DNA from 3 places in the Shewanella sp. 38A_GOM-205m genome. Region 3 is predicted to be linked to each of the others. Evidence: predicted binding sites of a transcription regulator. Region 3 holds the regulator's gene; each other region holds the start of a gene.
What was found. The regulator sigma-54, encoded in region 3, starts transcription at its own class of promoters, with help from an activator protein. The targets are predictions, from matches to a motif close to GTTGGCACGNNNNTNGNNT.

Region 1: N512_RS0112410 (nitric-oxide reductase large subunit) is a predicted target of sigma-54. The motif match lies at 3,749-3,767, and genes of this name have one in related genera.
Region 2: N512_RS0112135 (superinfection exclusion B family protein) is a predicted target of sigma-54. The motif match lies at 5,352-5,370, and genes of this name have one in related genera.

The regions. Positions count from the first base shown of each region.
Region 1 covers NZ_JADP01000018.1:93,764-101,117, reverse strand. The annotation lists gene hldE (bifunctional D-glycero-beta-D-manno-heptose-7-phosphate kinase/D-glycero-beta-D-manno-heptose 1-phosphate adenylyltransferase HldE) at 1-487, opposite strand, end outside; gene N512_RS0112420 (LpxL/LpxP family Kdo(2)-lipid IV(A) lauroyl/palmitoleoyl acyltransferase) at 593-1,516, shown strand; gene N512_RS0112415 (potassium/proton antiporter) at 1,573-3,297, opposite strand; gene N512_RS0112410 (nitric-oxide reductase large subunit) at 3,812-6,085, shown strand; gene norR (nitric oxide reductase transcriptional regulator NorR) at 6,171-7,354, shown strand, end outside.
Region 2 covers NZ_JADP01000018.1:26,160-33,513, reverse strand. The annotation lists gene N512_RS0112160 (hypothetical protein) at 1-799, opposite strand, end outside; partial or broken gene N512_RS24665 (IS3 family transposase) at 1,353-1,481, shown strand; partial or broken gene N512_RS24535 (IS630 family transposase) at 1,484-1,843, opposite strand; gene N512_RS24825 (hypothetical protein) at 2,188-2,274, shown strand; tRNA gene N512_RS0112150 (tRNA-Leu) at 2,408-2,494, opposite strand; gene N512_RS0112145 (bacteriohemerythrin) at 2,625-4,214, opposite strand; gene N512_RS24090 (DUF3149 domain-containing protein) at 4,486-4,614, shown strand; gene N512_RS0112135 (superinfection exclusion B family protein) at 4,700-5,311, opposite strand; gene N512_RS0112130 (sensor histidine kinase) at 5,479-7,110, shown strand; gene pepT (peptidase T) at 7,112-7,354, opposite strand, start outside.
Region 3 covers NZ_JADP01000003.1:245,507-252,860, reverse strand. The annotation lists gene mgtE (magnesium transporter) at 1-6, opposite strand, end outside; gene N512_RS0104270 (HPr family phosphocarrier protein) at 90-365, opposite strand; gene rapZ (RNase adapter RapZ) at 352-1,206, opposite strand; gene ptsN (PTS IIA-like nitrogen regulatory protein PtsN) at 1,203-1,646, opposite strand; gene hpf (ribosome hibernation promoting factor) at 1,649-1,936, opposite strand; gene N512_RS0104250 (RNA polymerase factor sigma-54) at 1,968-3,431, opposite strand; gene lptB (LPS export ABC transporter ATP-binding protein) at 3,527-4,255, opposite strand; gene lptA (lipopolysaccharide transport periplasmic protein LptA) at 4,252-4,785, opposite strand; gene lptC (LPS export ABC transporter periplasmic protein LptC) at 4,772-5,332, opposite strand; gene kdsC (3-deoxy-manno-octulosonate-8-phosphatase KdsC) at 5,329-5,880, opposite strand; gene N512_RS0104225 (KpsF/GutQ family sugar-phosphate isomerase) at 5,880-6,857, opposite strand; gene N512_RS0104220 (calcium/sodium antiporter) at 6,888-7,354, opposite strand, start outside.

The DNA.
Region 1 (7,354 bases), on a different contig from region 3:
AGGCCTGAGGCTCAAAGATGGCACCCTTGGCATAGTCAGACAGCACCAGCACCTTGCAATTGTCCAGTAGAGCTTCGCTCTGCGCCAATAGCGCCTGGCTCTGCTCCTGGGCAAAGGTCTCTTCGAAATCCAAGCGAATAAGCTGTTGGTTACGACTCAGTACCCGCAGTTTGGTGATTGTGGGTTTATCTTCAACCGTCAGCCACTTAGGCTCCACACCTAGAGTACTGACACCTGTATTCAGGGCCGATGCGGCTTCATCGGCTCCGACAATACCGGCCAGTTGCACCGAGCCGCCCAGCGCCGCGATATTCAGCGCCACGTTGGCTGCTCCGCCGGGCCTATCCTCTATCTGATTGATACGCACCACAGGTACAGGCGCCTCGGGTGAAATACGGCCGGTTGGGCCAACCCAGTAACGGTCGAGCATCACATCACCAACCACCAGAACCTTGGCTTTTTCAAATGGGGGCAGAGTTACCTTCATAACGGACTTGTCTTATTAGGCAAAATAAACCCCGATTGTACCTAATTTTCACACTGAATTGGGTTAGAATATGCGGTAATTTTTCCTGTAAACGGGTTTATCGTTTTGGTAGAGAAAGCACAATTTTCCGCTCACTTGTATCACCCTAAATTCTGGTTGCTGTGGCTGGCTGTCGGTCTGGCCAGGCTGACCCTCCTGCTGCCTCTCAAGTGGCAGATGAAGCTTGGCAGTGGCATAGGTCTGCTGGCAATGAAGCTGGCCGGAAGCCGGGTTAACACCGCCAAACGCAACCTGGAGTTGTGTTTTCCACAAATGAGTGAGGCCGAGCGAGAGACGCTGCTCAGACGTAATTTCCAGGAAACCGGCAAGGCAATTTTCGATACCATCAATGCCTGGTGGTGGAGCAACGACAAAGTGCAGAAGCACATGCAGATAAAGGGCCAGGAGCATGTTGAGCAGACACTGGCCGCCGGTCAGGGGGTTATTCTGTTTGCGGTTCACTGCTTGCCGCTGGAAATGGGTGCAAGAATATTTGGCCAATTTCAGCCCGGGGTTGGTGTGTACCGCCCCCACAACAACCCTGTAATGGAATATCTGCAGGTGAAGGGCCGTTTGCGTTCAAACAAGGCGCTGGTTCCCAAGCGGGATCTCAGGCAGATGGTGCGTTGCCTGCGTAACCCTGATGTCATTTGGTACACAGCAGATCAGGACTTTGGCCGCTCCAGCGCCATCTTTATCCCCTTCTTCGCCGTTCCCGATGCTGCCACCATCACCGGCGGCACCACTTTGGCCAAGCTGGGTAAAGCCAAAGTGCTGCCCTTCTTTGTTGAGCGCAACGACGACGATACGGGTTACAACATAGAGATCCAGGCGCCGCTGGATAACTTCCCCGGCGAAAATGAGGTGGAAGACGCCAAACGCGGTAACGGCATTGTCGAGCAGTTGATCAGCCGTAACCCGGCGCAGTACATGTGGCTGCACCGCAGGTTCAAGACCCGCCCCAATGAGAGCGATCCCTCACTCTATTGAGAAAGTAGCCGTAAAAATGCCGACTCAAGGTCGGCATTTCTTCGTTCTTCGCTTTTTCAGTCTTCAGAGGGCAATCTCAAACCAACCCGGCTGACTGTCCCTTCCTGCACCTCGGCGACTATCCAGTCCAGCCCTTGCCAGAGAAATTGATCCCCCACTACAGGGTGACTGCCGAGTTGCTGTAGCAGTAAGTCGGCAACCCGCATCTGCTCATATTCGGGTTCCAGCTGCATGCCGTAAATCGGTGCCATATCGGCCAGCATCACATCCACTGAAATAAAGAAGTCACCAAAGAAGCGGGGCGCCTCGCGTTTTTCTGGCGCCTCACTGAACAGCTGACTCAGAGGCTCCAAATCGTCCTCTTGCCCCAGCACACAAAGAATGTCATCGGCCATCAGCCTGGTACTCCCCGAAGGGTGCAACAGTTCGTTATTGCGAAATACCGCAGCAATCCGGGTTCCCGCCGGCATGGCAAGACGCCTCAGAGGCTCACCGATACACCATTTGTTTTCACTGAGGCGATAGACAAATATCTCCCATTCACTGGTGGGATAAATTTCCACCCCGGCGCGGGAAATAGGTGCCGGTTTGGGTGGCAACTCCACCTTGGCCAGCTGCGCCGCCTTGGACAAGGTACTGCCCTGCAGCAGCAAGGAAACCATCACCACGAAGAAGGCCAGGTTGAAGTAAAGCTGCGCTTGTGGCAGCCCCGCCATCATGGGAAATACCGCCAGAATAATGGGCACAGCGCCGCGCAGCCCGACCCAGGAGATAAACCATCTGTCTCTGTCATGGAAACTGCGAAACGGTAGCAAACTGAGCCAAACCGCAATCGGCCGCGCCAGAAAGATCATCCCGAACGCCAGTGCCAAGCCCGGTAAGGCGATATCTTTCAGATCCGATGGCGTCAGCAAGAGTCCCAGTACCAGGAACATGCCTATCTGACTGAGCCAGGTCATACCATCGAGCACGTTGAGAATCGAGTGTTTGCCACGGGTCGCCTTGTTACCGAGAAATAGACCCACCAGATAAATAGACAGAATACCACTGCCTCCCAGGGCATTGGAGATGGCGAAGATCATCAGTCCACCACTCAGCACCAAAATGGAGTAGAGGCCTTCCGGCAATTGATTGCGATTGATAACCTGCCACAACAGCCAACCGCCGCCGACACCGAGGATCCCGCCCAGGCCAAACTGTTTGATAAAGCTCAGTGCCAGATAGCTGCCCGAGAGTTCATCGCCACTGCTGCCGAGAATGGCAATCAGAGTCACGGTCAAAAACACAGCCATGGGGTCGTTACAACCGGACTCGATTTCCAGTGTCGAACCGACACGCTCATTCACGTTTTTGCCTTTAAGCAGGCTAAATACCGCCGCGGCATCGGTCGAACCGACAATGGCTCCCACCAACGTGCCCTGGAGTAAGTTGAGATCGAATAACCAGGCAGCCAACAAACCTGTCAATGTGGTGGTTAACGCCACTCCAAAAGTGGCCAATGACAAGGCCGGCCACAATGCCACCCTGAAACTGGCAACCCGGGTACGCATGCCACCATCGAGCAGAATAACCGCCAGAGCCAGGTTACTGACCAGATAAGCAACTGAATAGTCATTGAATACTATGCCGCCTGGGCCATCTTCACCGGCAAAGATACCCACCGCCAGAAATACCACCAAAATAGGAATACCGAGTCGCGAAGACAATGGGCTGAGCAGCACGCTGACTGCAATAAGCAAGGCCCCGACAAGGAAAAAGCTGTTGATGATATCTGCGTTCAAATGACCCTCCAGTTGAAAATGCGGGGAAGCTAATAAAAGAGAAACCTGGCTCTAACGAGACTCCGGAAAACACGTGGGTTACAGACGGGATTATATCATTAATTCGGGTTATTTTTCAGTAGAAACAGTTGACTTATTTTTACTGCCAGCGAAAAAGACCAGTAAAAGAAGCCAGGTAAACCCTTAAAAAATGGAAAATTTACCTATAAAACATCAAATCTGAACCCAAAGAAACATAAACTCAAATTAATGAAAAAAACTTTATTTTTTCAAATAACTAAAGAATTTGAAATCCAAGAATTCTCGTCAAGATATTAGCTATAGCTTTCTGGCAAACAGCTAGTGTCATAATGACAGTTATTAATGTTAAAAAGACACTTTTAATACAATCAAAATGACACCATCAAAAACACACAAAAAAGTAATGCACTGATTAAAAACAAGAATAAAAGTTGGCACGTTGGCTGCTCTATGTAGGAAAACCTATCAAATAGACTTTGTCAGAGGGATGCCAATGAGCAGACAAAAATTCACCCTGATCGCACTGTTACTTGTGTTGGTCGCTTCTTTCACTGTACTTCTCAGTATCGGCAGTGAAATCTATCGGGAAAAACCACCGATTGCCGATGTCTATAGCGACAGCCAGGGCCAAGTGGTTTTCAGCGGCAAGGACATAGAACAAGGGCAGCTGGTTTGGCGCTCCATGGGCGGACATCAACTTGGCTCAGTCTGGGGCCATGGCGCCTATGTGGCTCCGGATTGGACCGCAGACTGGCTACACCGTGAGGCCGAAGCCTGGCTGGATATTCGAGCCAAGGAGACATACAACAAGCCTTTCAATAGCCTGGACAAGAGTACTCAGGCCGCATTGGAGCAAGCTTTAAGGGACGATTTGCGCCATAACACTGTCACTACAGACGAGATAGGTCACACCCGGGTGGTGCTTTCCGACACCCGTATCGCCGCCATGGCGCAAGTGAGTCAGCACTATCAATCTTTGTTTGGTGACGATCCCGCGCTGAATGAGCTGCGGGAAGCCTATGCGATGAAAACCAATACCATAGGATCTGCCGAGCGCCGTCAACAGCTCAATGCCTTCCTGTTTTGGGGCGCTTGGGCCGCAGTGACCGAGCGCCCGGATGCCAATTACAGCTACACCAATAATTGGCCCTACGATCCACAACTGGGCAATACACCGACATCAGACAATATCGTCTGGTCGATTTTGAGCATAGTGACTCTGCTGGCCGGTATCGGTGCCCTGGTTTGGTATCATGCCGCCGGCAAACATGAAGCCCTGCCGGCTCCCGCCACAGAAGATCCCCTGTTCAGACACAAACCCACCCCTTCACAAAAGGCCACGGGTAAATACTTCATTACCGCTATCGGCCTATTTCTGCTGCAAATACTGCTCGGTGGCGTCACGGCGCACTATGCGGTTGAGGGCCAGGAGTTTTACGGTATTCCCTTGAGTGAGATCCTGCCTTATTCAGTGACCCGCACCTGGCATACTCAACTGGCAGTATTCTGGATAGCGACGGCCTGGCTCGGTACCGGGCTCTATATCGCACCGGCGCTTTCCGGTCACGAGCCCAAATATCAACGCTTCGGTGTCAACCTATTGTGGGTCGCTCTTCTGGTAGTGGTGCTGGGCTCCATGGCCGGTGAATGGCTGGGGGTACAACAATACTTCTCACTGGACAACAACTTCCTCTTCGGTCACCAGGGATATGAATACATAGATCTCGGCCGGGTTTGGCAATTGCTGTTGTTGGCCGGATTGATGATCTGGCTGGCACTGGTGAGCCGCGCCATGTTGCCCGCCCTGAAACAGGAATCTGAGCTAAAGCCTGTGCTCTGGGTACTCTACGCCTCTTGTGTTGCTATCGGCCTCCTCTATGGTGCCGGGCTGTTTATGGGTAAAAACACTAACCTTGCCATCGCCGAATATTGGCGTTGGTGGGTAGTACATCTGTGGGTTGAAGGCTTCTTTGAAACCTTTGCTACCTCGGTTATCGCCCTGATGTTTGTGCGTCTTGGCCTTATCCGTGCCCGCAGTGCCAATGGTGCGGTACTCTTCTCTACCCTGATCTTCCTGACCGGAGGCCTGATAGGCACACTGCATCACCTCTATTTCACCGGCACACCCACTTCGGTCATCGCCTGGGGCGCTATCTTCTCGGCGCTGGAAGTGGTGCCTCTGGCCCTTATCGGTTTTGAAGCGGTGGAAAGCTATCGCCTGCGCCGGGCCGCTCCCTGGATGCAACGCTATCACTGGGCCATCATGTTCTTTGTTGCCACCGCTTTCTGGAATCTGGTGGGCGCCGGTGTACTGGGCTTCCTGATCAATCCACCGATTGCCCTCTATTACATTCAAGGGCTGAATACCACGGCCACCCACGCCCACGGCGCCTTTATGGGAGTCTACGGCATGTTGGGGATAGGCCTGATGTTGTTCTGCCTGTCAGGACTTGCCGGTAAACTGCGCTGGGAAGACAAGTGGCTCAAGGGGGCATTCTGGAGCCTGAATCTGGGGCTGGCCGCCATGCTATTCCTGTCATTGCTGCCGGTGGGCATAGTGCAGTTCTTTGCCGTGCTGGATCATGGCTACTGGTTTGCCCGCTCGGCAGAGGTGATCCACAGCCCACTGGTAGAACGCCTGGTATGGATGCGGATGTTCGGTGACATCATCTTCTCCGTCGGTGGTTTATTGCTGGGCGCCTTCCTGCTGGGATTGTTGCGACAGGCGGTCAAGGCCAAACGCTTGGCCATTGCTACCAGTCACTAGCCACTCACACTGAAAAATAATGTCAAAATGACATTCCACTGTCCCTGGGGTAGACTCACCCCAGGGATTTTATTCAGGTCAGCTTATGCCACTCAGCCATTCCGATCTCACCCGTATCGCGCTGGATATCACCTCAGGTTTGCCAAACAGCGACAGATTCAGTCGCCTGCTGGCGACGGTACGGGACAATCTCCATTGTGATGCCGCCGCTCTGCTGCGATTTCAGGGCAATCGCTTTATCCCACTGGCAATCGACGGCCTCAGGGCCGATGTACTCGGTCGCAGCTTCAACATCACAGAGCACCCGAGACTGGAGGCCATCGCCCGCGCCGGCGATCTGGTGCGTTTTCCGGCAGACAGCCAATTGCCGGATCCCTACGATGGCCTGATAGCCGCCCACACAGATAAGCTCAAGGTGCATGCCTGTATCGGCCTGCCGCTGCTGGACAAGGAACAGCTGATAGGCGCCTTGACCATAGATGGTCTGGACCCTTGCCAGTTCGACGATTTCAGCGATGAAGAGCTGCGAAGCCTGAGCGCCATCGCCGCCGCCTCCCTCGGCAATGCCCTGCTGCTGGATAAGTTGGAAAGCCTGTCGCTACAGAGCCAGAGTCGACCGCTACCGGAAACCGGCCACAGTGAACTTCTGGGGGAAAGCCCGCAGATGTTGGCGCTGAAGCGGGAAATTGCCGTGGTCGCTCCCAGCGACCTGAACGTGTTGATCCTCGGTGAAACCGGCACGGGTAAGGAGCTGGTTGCCAAGGCAGTACACGCCGCCTCGCCCAGAGGCAACAAGGCTCTGGTGTACCTCAACTGCGCCGCCCTGCCAGAGTCGGTCGCCGAGAGTGAACTCTTCGGTCATGTCAAAGGCGCCTTTACCGGCGCCATCAGCAATCGCGCCGGTAAGTTTGAATTGGCCGACAAGGGGACTTTGTTCCTCGACGAGATAGGCGAACTCAGCCTGCCGCTGCAGGCCAAGTTACTCAGGGTGCTGCAATACGGCGATCTGCAACGGGTTGGCGAAGATAGAAGCCTGACAGTAGATGTGCGGGTTATCGCCGCCACCAATAAGGATCTCAAAACCGAGGTGGTTGAAGGCCGCTTTCGCGCCGATCTCTACCACAGGCTGAGTGTTTTCCCGCTACTTGTGCCGCCACTGAGAGAAAGGGGCCGCGACATACTACTGCTTGCCGGGCATTTTCTTGAACGTTGCCGCAGCAAGCTGGGGCTGGAGCGTCTGAGTCTGTCCGCCGAATCGGAAGCCTGGCT
Region 2 (7,354 bases), on a different contig from region 3:
CCAATCTATTTATTGATTTTATAACAACTTTATTATCAGAAGACAGTTTTCCGTCAGCGACAATGTTGCTTAAACTATTTTGGGGTGATTTCTTACCAAGACCTTGAACAAAAATTCCTTCTATGGGCGCATAAAACTGCTCATTTAATGTACTTGTTGATAAAATGTCAGACATTGTACTCAAATCAGCATTGGATGTGATTCTAATATTCTTAGGACTAATAATTGCAATTGAAGCAGCACGAACTTTTGCAGTTAATAAAAAATTTTCTTGGACAACATTCGCAGAGTCAACTCTCAAATTTTCATAGTTAATTACCATCTTCCCAGAATAAAAGCTAACTCCACCAGAACCAACTACCTTTGCTCCATTAGGGTGAATAACATAACCACCTTCTGGATGAACATCCGCTCTCAAGTTAATATCAATAGTCCCGGAAATAGATATATTATCAGCAATAAACTCTAAAGATTGAATTCCTGGAGATATCACATTTGACACTTGAATGTGCCCAGAATCTATCGTTGATAATTTACCAACCATACCGGAGCTATGTATTAGCTGTTTACTACCTAGTAACGCATTAGCAAAAGTCACCCTTCCTGCATTATCAAATGAACATCCAGCACAAGTTAAAACAGATGGTGATACAAGTATAATATTCGCAGGAGAGCCTATAATTTCAATCTCATTTTTTATAGAAATATTTGATGATTTAATGATGATTGTATTTGCAGGTGTAATTCCGTTATTAAAGCCATTGAAAATCACAAGTTTTCTTGTAGAGATGGAGAACATAGAAAACTCATTATACGATATTCCCCTCACCGGTTTATCTATAATCAAAGTATCGAAACTCGAAGTATCTTGTGAGATAAATTTAGTTCCACCACTGCTCCCTAATACTAATATTGTACTATATGCCACCTCAGAACAAAAAACGTTAAAGAGTAATAGTGCAAAACAAAAAATCTTAAATTTCGTGACTCTCATAGCATTCCATATCTATTGACACTTGGATCCAGAAAAATTGCTGACAACATTAACATAGTTACTCAAAATGTATCAATACACGTTTGAAATTTAAATCAAATATATACGGAAAAGGCAATGATTTGACAAATTAAAAACAATTAGACAACAGTGGTATCACTTAGAATGAGATGTGAATTTCAACAATGAAAAACTTTATTATTAAAGCCTAAATTAAAGAGATTCGAGAATAAGTGCATTCACTAAATACATATGGGTAGTCCGCCTGGAAAATAACCAGATCCAAAAGTAGAATTTTCTCGTAAGGTAAACGCAGGAAATTCGACATGAAAAATCGCGATACACGGATAGTCAAATAATGAACATCCTCAAGCAAGTTGCAGCACGTACATCTATTCCTTAACTTTGCCGAGAGCATGCTAAGAGCAGTGCAACGTTTTACAAATGGTGCGAAAAATGTCGCGGGATGAACGCTTATCTCATGGCTCTTGCTTGGGATAATAATCGACGGACGGCGGATGCGGCAATGCAGGACTTAAGCGGTGCGTTAATCACATGGCCAGTAACTCGCCGCTTCAGCGGCTACGCTAGGGGCCACAGCTGAATTAACGAAGATAGTATACGTAGCAAGGACTCAATGTGTAGTATGGCTGGCCACCCCGGCTTCTCTGATTTCAGTCCATCGATGCCACATTGGGTGTACCAGCCCAACCATCGGCCTATGCTGGAGCGGGCTGCGCCGGTGATGTGCTGAACTTGGGTAACCGGCAGCCCTTGATGCAACATCAACATCGCCATCAGACGCCTGGCAAAGTGCTTATCGTTGGTTTTTTGAATCAATTTTTGCATGCGCTTGCGCTCAGCGCGTCATGGTGGTGTTAAGATGGCCATTCTCAGTCCTTGGGCGAATGGTGGGTTTGTTTGGCGATAGATCTGAACGCTCAAACAGGACTGAGTTCCCTTCCTGTGCTCCGCGATTTGGAACAGTTATTTGGCTAAGAGCAGTAATAAACAATTTAAGTTCATATTGAAAGCCATTCTACCAGCGAACTCTATACTGAGAGACGTGGTGCAATGAATGGTATAGGGTTCGTGCCGACTAACTCTCAAGTAGAATAGAAGCCAATTTATAACTAAATAAATTTCCGAAAACGACCAAACCTACTTCAACCTTAAAGCTGTTAACCAGCCAAATGTATTCGTGTGTCGCAGCCAGGGACAAAGGAATAAAATCTGTCATGGATAGCGGGAAAACTACCACAATTAACGATTTGACTTAGGTAGGCATCCGCCAAGGTTGGATTGCTAGAGGACGACCTCTCGGTAGAGCATGTCTGTAAGTATTTAACAGAGGTGATTTTGGGGTACAAAAAAAACCGACTTAGGGTCGGTTTCTGTTATCTCTCAGGGAGATGGTACCAGAGGTCGGACTCGAACCGACACGCTTTTAAGGGCGGGGGATTTTGAATCCCCTGTGTCTACCAATTTCACCACTCTGGCACATATAGATTGTTTCGCGACGAAGTCTCATCGGCGAGTGAACGGCATTATACCTGTGCTCACTTCAATGGCAAGCGCTTTACGAGCCTGTTTGCCAAAATCCTGATCGGTTGGACAAAATTCAGTCTGACTACTGGGCTCCGCGGGCAATTAGGAAGCCAGTGTACTCCTTGTCACTGCCCTGAATATGGTTGATAAGCCAGGATTTGAGGAAGGCCATCAATTCATCGGCAACATCTTCACCATTGGCCACTCGTTTCTGGAAATCCAGTACCTTAGCCACTAATTGCTGGTGTTTAAGCTTGTGCTGCTCGGTCTGCGGATAACCGAAACGGGCAAACAACTCCTCTTCATAGGCGAAATGATTGGCGGTGTAATCCACCAGGCCCTGTACTATGCGTTTAATCGCTTCCAGGCCATAAGCTTCTTCCAAGGTGCGGTGCAGTTCATTGATCAGGGATACCAGACGTTGGTGCTGACGATTGATCTCTTCCATGCCGAGATCCAACTGCGGCCCCCACTCAACAAAGCGATGGCGTTTCTCCAACTGTTCCATCGCCCGTTTGTCGACATGGAAGCGCCCAAGCAGGGAACTGATCTCCTGCGACATATTGAATACCTTCAGGCTGGAGAGGTTGGTACTGTGGGTCTCTTTGGCATTCTCCACCGCCACTTGTGCCATTGATGAGATATTGCTGCTGATCTCTTCGGCAACTGCCTGTTGTTGTTCCGAAGCTGCCGCTATTTGATGCGACATATCTGTAATGCTTTCAATCTGAGCCACAATTTGCCCCAATGCTTGCTGCGCCTGGTGAGCCATAGCATGGGTGGCACTGGCCTGCTCGACACTGGTGGTCATCACTTTCACGCCTTCATCGGCGCCCTGTTGCAATTGCAATATCTGTTGTTGGATCTCAACTGTAGCCGCAGACGTCCGCTGTGCCAGGCTACGGACTTCATCGGCAACCACAGCAAAACCTCGGCCATGCTCGCCGGCGCGGGCACTCTCGATAGCGGCGTTGAGCGCCAGCAGATTGGTTTGCTCTGCCACTTGGGAAATGGTGTCTATGATGGTACTTATGTTGTTGCTGTCTTCCGCCAGGCGGGCAATCACTTGCTGAGTTTGCCCAACCTGAGCCGACATATCATCTATCTGCCGCACCACCTGCCTGACAGTTTGGTCGCCACTGCGGGCCGCCTGCCTGGCTTCTTCTGCGGCATTGGCAGCACTGGCAGCATTACGGCTGACTTCCTGCACAGTAGAAACCATCTGGGTCATGGCGGTCGCTGCCAATTCCGCTTGTTTTTCCTGCTCCTCCACTCCGATATGGGCGGCATCGCTGATGGACTTGATATCCATGGCCACACTCTTCATCGCATCTGCGGTATTGACCAAAGACAGAATGGTGCGGCCAACGTCCTCTCCCATACGGTTGATACCGTGGACCACAGAATGAAACATGCCGGCATCCTGTTCCGACAACTGATAGCTGAGATCGCCTTCTCCCAGATGACGGGCGGCATTTTCCAGGCGCTTGAGATTGGACAGCTGTCTGGCACCGAGCCAAGCCAGCACTATCAAGGCAGCCAATAGAGAAGCAAAGGCGAGATAACTGGCGCCGTGTAACAGGCTCCACAGGGGGTAAAGCAACAAGAACAACAGCGGATAAAACTGCCACTGGTTTAATATCAGTTTTAAAAGACCTCGGGAGGTTTGCATCGCACGCTCCTTGCCAATGAACAATCGCAGGCCAAGCCACCCTACTCCTTTAGTGTAGTAATTAATATTAGCCTTTGATCCTATTCCCTTTAGGGAACACTTACGTTGCTCCTTAGCCGGCTAATTTAAGCAAAACATGATAAAGCTCATGTTTTAACATGCTGATTTACCCGATTAACAACTCTGACAACATTTGTTGATCGAGATCAGCTCCGGCCGAAGCAAATTTGGTTAGTTTAGCTTTGACTTTACAAGAAAGAGGACTTCAGTGATGGCATTCTGGTTAGATCTAATGTTCGGAAACCCCATAGGTTTACTGTCGATGATAGTTATCTTCAGTACGATCGGGATCATCTCCTACATTATGTGGATGTTTATTGTAAAGTCAGCAAAGCCTTAGCTTTGATTTCCATGTTCTTTTAAATGCAATGACGTTTTTGAGTATTGCTTGGGCAGCCCTGTGGCTGCCCTCTTTTTTGCTGCCTTCAAGCAGCGTGTTTCCGCACTTGGGCAATACCATTGATAAATTGCGGTCTTGCCTTGATAAGATGCTGCAGCTCTTCCTGGCTGGGCTCTCCGGATGGTAAACGCAATACTTTGCGATTCAGATGCTTACGGGCAGCCATGGCTATCTTGTACTCGGCGGTGGGGCCTTGAATGGCATAATGGCGTTCATTTCCCAGACTCTCGAGTATGTGAGCCTTGAGCAGTGCCTGCACCGGCGTTTCATTTTGCGGCAGAGTCAAAACACTGGCTCCCTGCAGGAAGAACTCCCTTAACAGTGCCCGCTCGGCGGGATCCAGTAACCTGACTTTCTCTTCAATCATTTCGTTGATCCGGCGCTCACTCAAACGGCTTATCGCTTCATCCAACAAAAGATTGACGGCCAGCGCACCAATATAGGCCAAGGCCAACAGCAGTGTCAGGCCAATATAATGGGCATTGGCTTCTACCCAGGATTCCAAATGCAACAGGGCCAGCAAGGACTTTGGCATAAACAGCAGCAATGTGGTTATCAGCAGCACCCACAGTGTCAGTTGCAATGCAGCGGCCTTGAACTTGCCCTCTTTCAATACCTCAAGTTTCAGTCTCTTCATGGCTCTATCCAGCGTCAGAAAATTGTTCCAACCGCTAATCAAGCAAAACCAGTGCCAGGATTGCTCAGCGAACTTTGCCATCAGCGGCAACAAAAAATGCCGCGAAAGTCAGATGCGAAGCTATGCTTAAAGCTATCCACAGCAAGCACTTAAGATAGTTGAAATTAATGCCCGGTTTTATGCAGCAGCTCATCAGTAGTCCCATCGGCCGCAGGCTGACTCTGGCTATTATCTTGTTCAGCTCACTGATCACTCTGGTGACCACAGGTTTGCAGTTGGTTTCCGATTACAAGGGTGACATTGGCCGAATCAACGATGAGTTTGCCAATATTGAAAAAGCCAACCTGGATGTGCTGGCGGCAAGTATCTGGGTAATAGATGAAAGGCTTATCAAGACCCAACTCAACGGACTCAACCAACTGCCGGATACCAGCTATGTGGTCATAGAAGATGACAGTGGTAAAGAATGGACCGCCGGCGAGTACAGAGACCAAGGTGTAATAGAGAAGCGCTTTCCGTTGGTGCACAAGACCAGCAGCCAAAATTTCAATGTCGGTGAGCTGAGAGTTCAAGCCGATCTCTCCAAAATCTACGACAGATTGGTGAACAAGGCCTTACTGATACTACTGGCCAATGGTATCAAGACCTTTCTGGTGGCCGGTTTCATTCTCTATCTGGTTTGGGCCACCATTACCCGGCACCTGTTGCAACTGAGTGAGTACTGCTCAGAGCTCGACTTGGAGCAGGATTATCAACCACTGCAGTTTAAGCGCCGGGACAAACAGGATGAATTTACCCAGGTTGCCCTGGCCATCAATTTGATGCAGCAACAGCTGCGCGCCTCTTTCACCCAGTTGAACCGCTCCCGCTACGAACTGCAAGAAGCTTTGAGTGACAGGGAAAGACTACTGGAACTGGAACGCAGCTATAAAGATGAGCTGGCAAGGCAGGTCAAAGAACAAACCAAAGAACTTGAACAGTCGCTGTTGGTGTTGGAACGGGCTCAACAGGTGATGGTCGAACAGCAGAAAATGGCCGCGCTCGGCGGTCTGGTATCCGGCATCGCCCATGAGATAAACACCCCGATAGGTATCTGCCTCACCGCTGCCAGTAGCCAGCTGCAGCATATCAATGAATTGGTTGAGCTGTTGCAAAACGATGGCGCTACGCTGGAAGAGCTCAATGCCATTCTCAACGAATATCAACAGAGCTGTGAACTGATCATCAGTAATATTACCCGCGCCAGTAACCTGATCCAGAAGTTCAAGGCAATTGCTGCCGAGCAAGGCAATGACGTGCACGAACAGATGCTGCTCCCCCTGGTATTGCAGGAATTTGCCGATGCTGTAGCGCTATCTTTCAAGCAATTCCAGGTAGATGTGGAGATTCAGGTCGAAGCCGATCTTTGGCTTACCAGCAGCCACAGCCTGCTGAAGCAGATAGTGACCAACATACTTTCCAATGCCTATGCTCACGCCTTTGAGGGTGATACCGGCCATCAGATCAGCATCAGCGCACAACAGCAGGGTCAAGAACTACAGCTGGATATCGAAGACAATGGCAAGGGAATCGCCCCCGAGATTGCCGGCCAGATCTTTGAGCCCTTCTTTACCACCAGCAGACGAACCGGCGCCACCGGGCTTGGATTGGCGGCGGCCTTCAATGCCGTCACACTACTGAAGGGCAATATCACCCTTCTCAATGACTCCAGCCTCGGCGGCGCACACTTTCGGGTTCGCTTCCCGGCTGTGATAGAGTCCCGCCCCGCCGATGACGACAGAGTGGAACTCTTTATTTAGATTACTCGGCGTATCTTTGAGTGGTTAACCTGGCGATATTGATGATCACCTCTACCGCCTTTTCCATTGACTCAAGACAAACATACTCATGTTTGCCATGGAAATTGTGGCCACCGGCAAAGATGTTGGGGCAAGGCAGCCCCTTCCAGGACAGTTGCGCACCGTCAGTGCCGCCGCGGATAGGTTTGATATCCGGTGTTATGCCGGCCATCTCCATCGCCTGACAGGCAATATCTGTCACATG
Region 3 (7,354 bases):
TGGCATGCAGTTCCCCCTGTGATGCAAAGCGAGGATATGTTACCTCAAGACAGGGGTGTTATAGAAACAAAGAGTGCAGCGCTAAGGCTTTAGCTGGCTTCGTCGAAACGGGCGTTGATCAGGGCGCAGATAGCGTCCATCGCGGGTTCGGCATCCGGGCCTTCGGCGATGAGGCGAATACTCTTGCCTTGACCGGTTTCCAGCATCAAGAGCCCAAGCACACTGGCGGCCGAGGCTTTTTTCTCGCCTTGGATCAGGGTGATATCGGCTTCGAACTCGCTGGCCAGCACCGCCAGCTTAGTGGCGGCGCGGGCATGCAGGCCCAGCTTATTGACTATGGTGACTTCCCGCTCAACCTTTGCCATTATTCAGCTCCCGGTGACGGGCCTGTACCTTGTGTTTGCTGTTGCCAAAACGCTTGGCGAGCTGCTCAGCGACATAGACAGATCTATGCTGGCCGCCGGTGCAGCCTATGGCTATGGTGAGGTAACTGCGGTTGTTGCGTTCCAGGTGCGGCAGCCAGGTTTCCAACAGATTTTCTATCTGCCAGATAAACTTGTTCACCAGTGGCTGGCGGCTGAGAAACTCCTGCACAGGTTCATCCAGCCCGGTCAGTGGCCTGAGCGCCGGCTCCCAGTGGGGGTTGGGCAGAAAGCGCACATCAAACATGAAGTCGGCTTCCTGAGGCATACCATGCTTAAAGCCGAACGACTCGAAGTTGATCACCAGTTCTTTATCGACACTGCCAAGCAGAATTTCCCGCACTGTGTCACTGAGTTCATAGATGTTCAGCGCCGAGGTGTCTATGTAGTGATCCACCAGTTTCGACATGGGTTCCAGCAGCTTGCCTTCGAGCTTGATGGCGTCCTGCAGTGAGACTTTGCTCTTGGACAGGGGGTGCAGTCTGCGGGTTTCGCTGTAGCGCTTCAGCAGCACTTTATCGGAGGCGTTGAGGAAGAAGCTGGTCAGTTGGGTGTTTTCCGGCAAGGCCGCCAACTGTTGTTCCAGCACCTTTTCCTGATCCGGCATATTGCGCACATCTATGCTGATGGCGACCAGATCATTGCTGCCTCGGAGGTTTTCCAACAGGCTGCCAATCATGGGCAGGGGGAGATTATCCACACAGTAGTAACCCAGGTCTTCGAGTACCCTGAGGGCAACGGATTTTCCGGAACCGGAGCGGCCTGAGACTATGGCGAGTTTCATCCTGTGATCACCTGATAGAGTTCTGTTTCGTCGCTGGATTTACGCAACTGCTTGAGTATCGCCTTATCGCTGAGCTTTTCAGCCATGGCGGATAGGGTACTCAGGTGTTGCTGACATTGATCTGCGGGCACCAGGAGAGCGAACAGTATGTCCACCGGCTGGTTGTCTATGGCATCGAAGGCGATAGGCTCTTCGCATTTTACCAGCACGGCAATCGGCTCTGTAATGTCCGGTAGTCTGCCATGCGGAATCGCAATACCATTACCTATACCTGTGCTCCCCATCTTTTCGCGGGCCAAAAGGCTTTCAAAAATCGCTTGAGAGGAAAGGGTGGGGTACTGGGCGCTAGCGAGATCGCTAATCAGCTCCAGTACCTTTTTCTTACTGCCCGGAGTGGCACAGGTAGTGCACTCCGGCCGCAGGATGGTACTCAGTTCCATCGTTAGTGTTTTGTCAGCTTTTCTTTGTGTTTAATGACCTGACGATCCAATTTATCAATCAGAACGTCGATGGCGGCATACATGTCGGCATGTTCAGAAGTTGCATAGACTTCGCCGCCTGTGAGGTGGATCTTGGCTTCGGCTATCTGTTGCAGTTTTTGTACATTGAGCACAACATGCACATTATTGATCTGTTCGAAATGGCGTTCAAGTTTAGAAAACTTACTTTCCACGTAGTCACGCAGTGAGTCGGTGATCTCGATATGATGTCCTGTCAGGTTGATTTGCATAGAAAGATTCCTCCAATTTCCAACTGTGGATTTATAAACTCTTACGCTGGTTCGACGGTGGTATCATCATAGCCTCGCGATACTTGGCTATGGTGCGTCTTGCAACGTTGATTCCCTGTTCTGCCAGAAGTTGCGCCATCTTGCTGTCGCTCAAAGGCTTCTTCTGGTTTTCCGCTGCCACGAGCTTCTTGATAAAAGCCCTGATCGCCGTGGAAGAGCATTCTCCGCCATCTTCGGTGCCGACATGGCTGGAGAAGAAGTACTTCAATTCAAATATTCCCCTGGGGGTATGCATATACTTTTGCGTGGTGACCCTGGAGATGGTCGATTCATGCATCTCGACCGCCTCGGCAATATCGTTGAGTACCATGGGTTTCATGGCCTCTTCACCATATTCAAAAAATCCCTGCTGGAGCTGCACTATACAGTTGGCCACCTTGAGCAGGGTTTCGTTGCGGCTCTCCAGGCTCTTGATAAACCATTTGGCTTCCTGAAGATGACCACGAATAAACTGGCTGTCTGATTGACTGCGGGCGCTACGAGCCATGGCAGCATACTGCTGATTGATCCCGAGTTTGGGCATACAGTCCGGGTTGAGTTCTACTACCCAGCGGCCGTTTTTCTTCCAGACGCTGACATCAGGGATCACATATTCCTCGTCCATCGGCTGCACCAGCAAGCCGGGGCGGGGATTGAGACTCTGGATAAGGTTGATGGCTTCACGCAGCTGATCTTCCTTGAGCTTGGTCTTGCGCATCAGGGTGCGGAAGTCGCGGGCGGCAATGAGATCCAGATGTTCGTCAATCAACAAGCGGGCGTCGGCCAGATGCGGGGTGTCGGCGTTGAACTGTTGCAACTGGATCAGCAGGCATTCGCGCAGATCTCTGGAGGCGATGCCGACAGGATCGAAGTGCTGGATCCGCTTGAGTACTGCCTCGACTTCATCGAGCTCAATCTCAGGGTTGCCCATGGCTTCGAGGATCTCCTCTGTGCTCTGGGTCAGATAACCCTGCTCGTCGATGGCATCAATAATGGCGGTGGCAATGGCGTCGTCGGTATCGGAAAACGGGGTCAGGTTCTTCTGCCATTCCAGATGTTCATAGAGCCCTTCGCTGGTTTCCCCCTGGAAGGGCATATCATCTTCACGGCCCATGGCCGGCCCGGAGGCACTGGCGGCGGTAAAGACTTCGTCCCAGGTGGTATCCATAGGTAATTCATCCGGCATAGACTCATTGTTCAATGCCTCTGAGGTTTCTACCGTGGAACCATCTTCCTGCTTGGCGCTCAACTCGCCGGCGTCGTTTTCCTTGTGGTTGTCGTCGATAGCGTCATCCTGGTTGTCCTCGGCCATTTCCAACAGAGGGTTGGCTTCCAAGGCTTCCTGGATTTCCTGCTGCAGCTCAAGGGACGACAGTTGCAGCAGGCGAATAGCCTGTTGCAACTGAGGTGTCATGGTCAACTGTTGACCCAGTTTGAGCTGGAGTGACGCTTTCATTATACCGCTAATCCCTACTCGTTATTTTTCAAGGAAAAAATTCAATAATAACAAACTATAATACCCGGAATTGCCACCGGATGACATGATCCTAACTATAGCCTGAATTGTTCGCCTAAGTACACAGCGCGCACTTGCTGGTTGTCCAAGATTTCAGCGGGTGTGCCCTCGGCGATCAACTGCCCATGGCTGACTATGTAGGCTCGCTCACAAACGTCGAGTGTTTCGCGAACATTGTGGTCTGTGATCAGCACCCCCAAACCGCGGGATTTAAGCTGTTCGATGATTTTCTTGATATCGATAACTGAGATGGGATCCACACCGGCGAACGGCTCATCCAGCAGAATGAACTGTGGATTGGCGGCCAATGCCCGGGCGATTTCCACTCGGCGGCGTTCTCCGCCGGAGAGGGACATCCCCAGGCTGTCACGTATGTGGGTAATATGGAATTCTTCCAGCAACTGTTCGAGTTGTTCCTCGCGCTCGTCGCTGTTGAGTTCTTTGCGGGTTTGCAGCACGGCCATGATGTTGTCATGCACCGACAGCTTGCGGAAAATACTGGCTTCCTGTGGCAGGTAGCCTATGCCTTTACGGGCACGCAGGTGCATGGGATCCAAGGTCAGCTCGTCGTCGTCAATGAAGATACGGCCCTTGTCACTCTGTACCAACCCAACCACCATATAGAAGGTGGTGGTCTTGCCTGCCCCGTTGGGGCCCAGCAGCCCCACGATTTGGCCGGTATTGACCGACAGGCTGACGTCTTTGACGACGTTGCGTTTCTTGTAACTCTTTGCCAGATTCTGTGCCGTCAGGGTGCTGGTCATTGCGGCTCCTGCTGCTGTTCTTTCTTATTGAGATCCTGATAGTTTTCCGGCTGGATAACAGTGGTTACCCTGTCTTGGCCTTTGCCGCTGCTTTCCGCTTCCAGCTGCTGCTTGTTGATGTCGTAGACTATCTTCTCTGCGGTCACTTCGCTGCCGTCTTGTTCTACTTTGGCCTGGCCCAGCAGGGTCATGATACGACTGTCTATGTTGTAGTGGATCTCTTTGGCCTTGGCACTGGCCAGACGGCCGTCTTCCAGTTTCTGGGTATAGGTAGCGGGTGAGCCCTTGGCCACCAGGATCCGCTCGCCACTCTTGTCTTCTGTGTAAGCCGTGAGTTCATCGGCCAGCAGTTTTAAACTGCCCTGGGTGACTGTGACAGGCCCGCCGTATACCACACGCTTGTTTTTGATATCGGCAAACTGATTAGCGGCGCTGATCTCTACTTTTTGCAGCAGATCTTCTTCAATGGCCACTGCCGACAGGCTTGTGATGCACAAGAGGGCACCGATAAAAAGCTTACTTGGTTTCATAGGTTCCTTTCACCTGACTGGTCAGCTTCACTTGCTGAGCATTGAGATCGGCGTACAGGCCGGATCCCTTGATATTAAAGTCTTTGCCTTCGATCAGGATCTCGCGATCTGAGGTCATGATCATGGTGTCCAGATCCAGCTCCACATAACTGGTTTTCAGGCTCTGGATCGGTTCATTGGGGCTAATGGCGTCGATGATAACATTATTTTCAAGTACCACTCGGTTACTCTTGCGATTGAGCCTGCCTTCGTTGGCAGACAGACGCCACTGTGCCTCGCCCTTGTCCGGATAGACCAGATAAACCGGTTGGTTGAAGAAGGTCTTTTCACTGGCTTCATAATGTTCCATGTGCGCCGCGGCGACCCTACTGGCGACATTGCCCTGCTCATCAAAGTTGACCGAGCGCAGGTCATCGGCGACAAAGTCAGGCCGAACCACATCTACAGGCGCCTCACTCTGTTGAGCGTTGCGCTTGTTCTGCACCTGCCAGTAAAGGATAAGTGCAGTGGAGAAAAACAAAATAATGGCCAGGGTGACCCTATTCATATACTCATTCCGTGGGCATTTTCAAATTTGTCCTGACTGAGCAGGATAAGATCCGCCAGCTCCCGGAGTGCACCATGGCCGCCGGCAATCTGAGTGACCATGTGGCAGTGCTGCCTTACCCAAGGATGGCCATCGGCTACGCAAACCGCCAGCCCCACTTGCTTCATCACCGGCAAGTCGACAATGTCGTCACCTATATAGGCCACTTGTTCAGGCTCGAGGTCATAGTGCTTAAGCAGCGCCTCATAGGGCTCCAGCTTGTTGTCTATGCCTTGATAAATCTTGTCTACCCCCAGGGCCGTCATGCGGTTTTCGACTATCTGGGACTTGCGGCCGGTGATCACCGCCACCTGAATGCCGCAGGACAGCAGCGAGCGCACCCCATAACCATCGCGGGTATGGAAGGCCTTCAGCTCTTCGCCGCTGTTGCTCATATAGATGCGGCCATCGGAGAAGACACCGTCAACATCACAGATAAGCAGTTTGATTTTGGCGGCTCTTTGCCAGTTATCTTCGCTTATGGGCCCGTAGAAACCTTGATGACTCATCAGATAACCCCCGCCTTGACCATATCCAGCATATTGAGAGCCCCAATCGGCTCATTGGCGCCATTGATGACAATAAGACCGTTGATGTCATTCTCGTCCATCACCTTCAGCGCCTGCGCCGCGAGGATATTGTCACCACTGGTGATGCAATCACGGGTCATGACGTCGCTGATTTTTGTAGTACGCAGGTTGACTCCGGCGTCTATGACACGTCTCAAATCACCATCGGTGAAGATACCCACGAGTTGCTTCTGCTGATTGACCACGGCGGTCATACCCAGGCCCTTCTTGGAGATCTCATACAGGGCGTCGGTGATACAGATATCTTCTGTGACCAACGGCAGCTCTTCGCCTTTGTGCATCACATCGCTGACCTTGAGCAGCAGCTTGCGTCCTAAAGCGCCGCCGGGATGCGACAGGGCAAAGTCATCTTTGGTAAAGCCCTTGGCTTGCAGTAGCGCGACCGCCAGGGCATCTCCCATCACCAGGGTGGCCGTGGTGCTGGAGGTGGGCGCCAGACCCAGCGGGCAGGCTTCTTCAGGCACCTTGATGCACAGATGCAGCTGCGCCAGCTTGGCCATGGTGGATTCGGGCTTACCTGTCATGGAGATCATAGGGATCCCCTGGCGCTTGATGACGGGCATCAGGGTCAGAATTTCGCTGGACTCGCCCGAGTTGGAGATAGCCAATACGATATCGTTTTCACTCAACACCCCAAGGTCGCCGTGGCTGGCTTCGCCCGGGTGAACGAAGAATGCCGGGGTGCCCGTGCTGGCGAGGGTGGCAGAAATCTTGTTGCCTATATGGCCCGATTTCCCCATCCCCATCACTATCACCTTGCCGCTGCAGTTGAGGATCAGTTCGCAGGCTTGGGCGAATTCGGGGGAATCAACAAACTGGTACAGGTTGTCCAGTGCTTGTTTCTCGATATCTATTACTCTGCGGCCCCATTGGCGCAGTTGCTTAGCTTCTGCCATAGTTGTCTCTCGTCTTTTTGCCCTTCATCGCTAGTGGGATTGAAACAGGCTGTATTGATAGCCGATGAAGCTTATCAGTAGTAAGGCACCGTGCCAGCGTTTGAGTTCACGTTGTTTGCCTGTGCTCAGCACCAGGAGTGCCAGGGCACAACTGGTGCCCAAAACCATATAAAAGTCGCGTCCGGTCGCCGCGGCATCGATTACCCCCGGGGCTATAAGGCCGGGTATTGCCAGTACCGCCAGTATGTTAAACAGATTGGAGCCGACAATATTGCCTATGGCCAGGTCGTCCTCTTTCTTGAGCACACCGGCCACACAGGCCGCCAGTTCCGGCAGGCTGGTGCCTACGGCAATGATGGTTAGACCGATAACCAGATCAGACAGTCCAAAAGACTTGGCGATGCCTACGGCACCGTCCACCATCCAATCCGCCGACAGCGGCAAGAGTACCAAGCCTATTATCAACCATAGTACCGCCTTGGCAGTGGGCACATCTT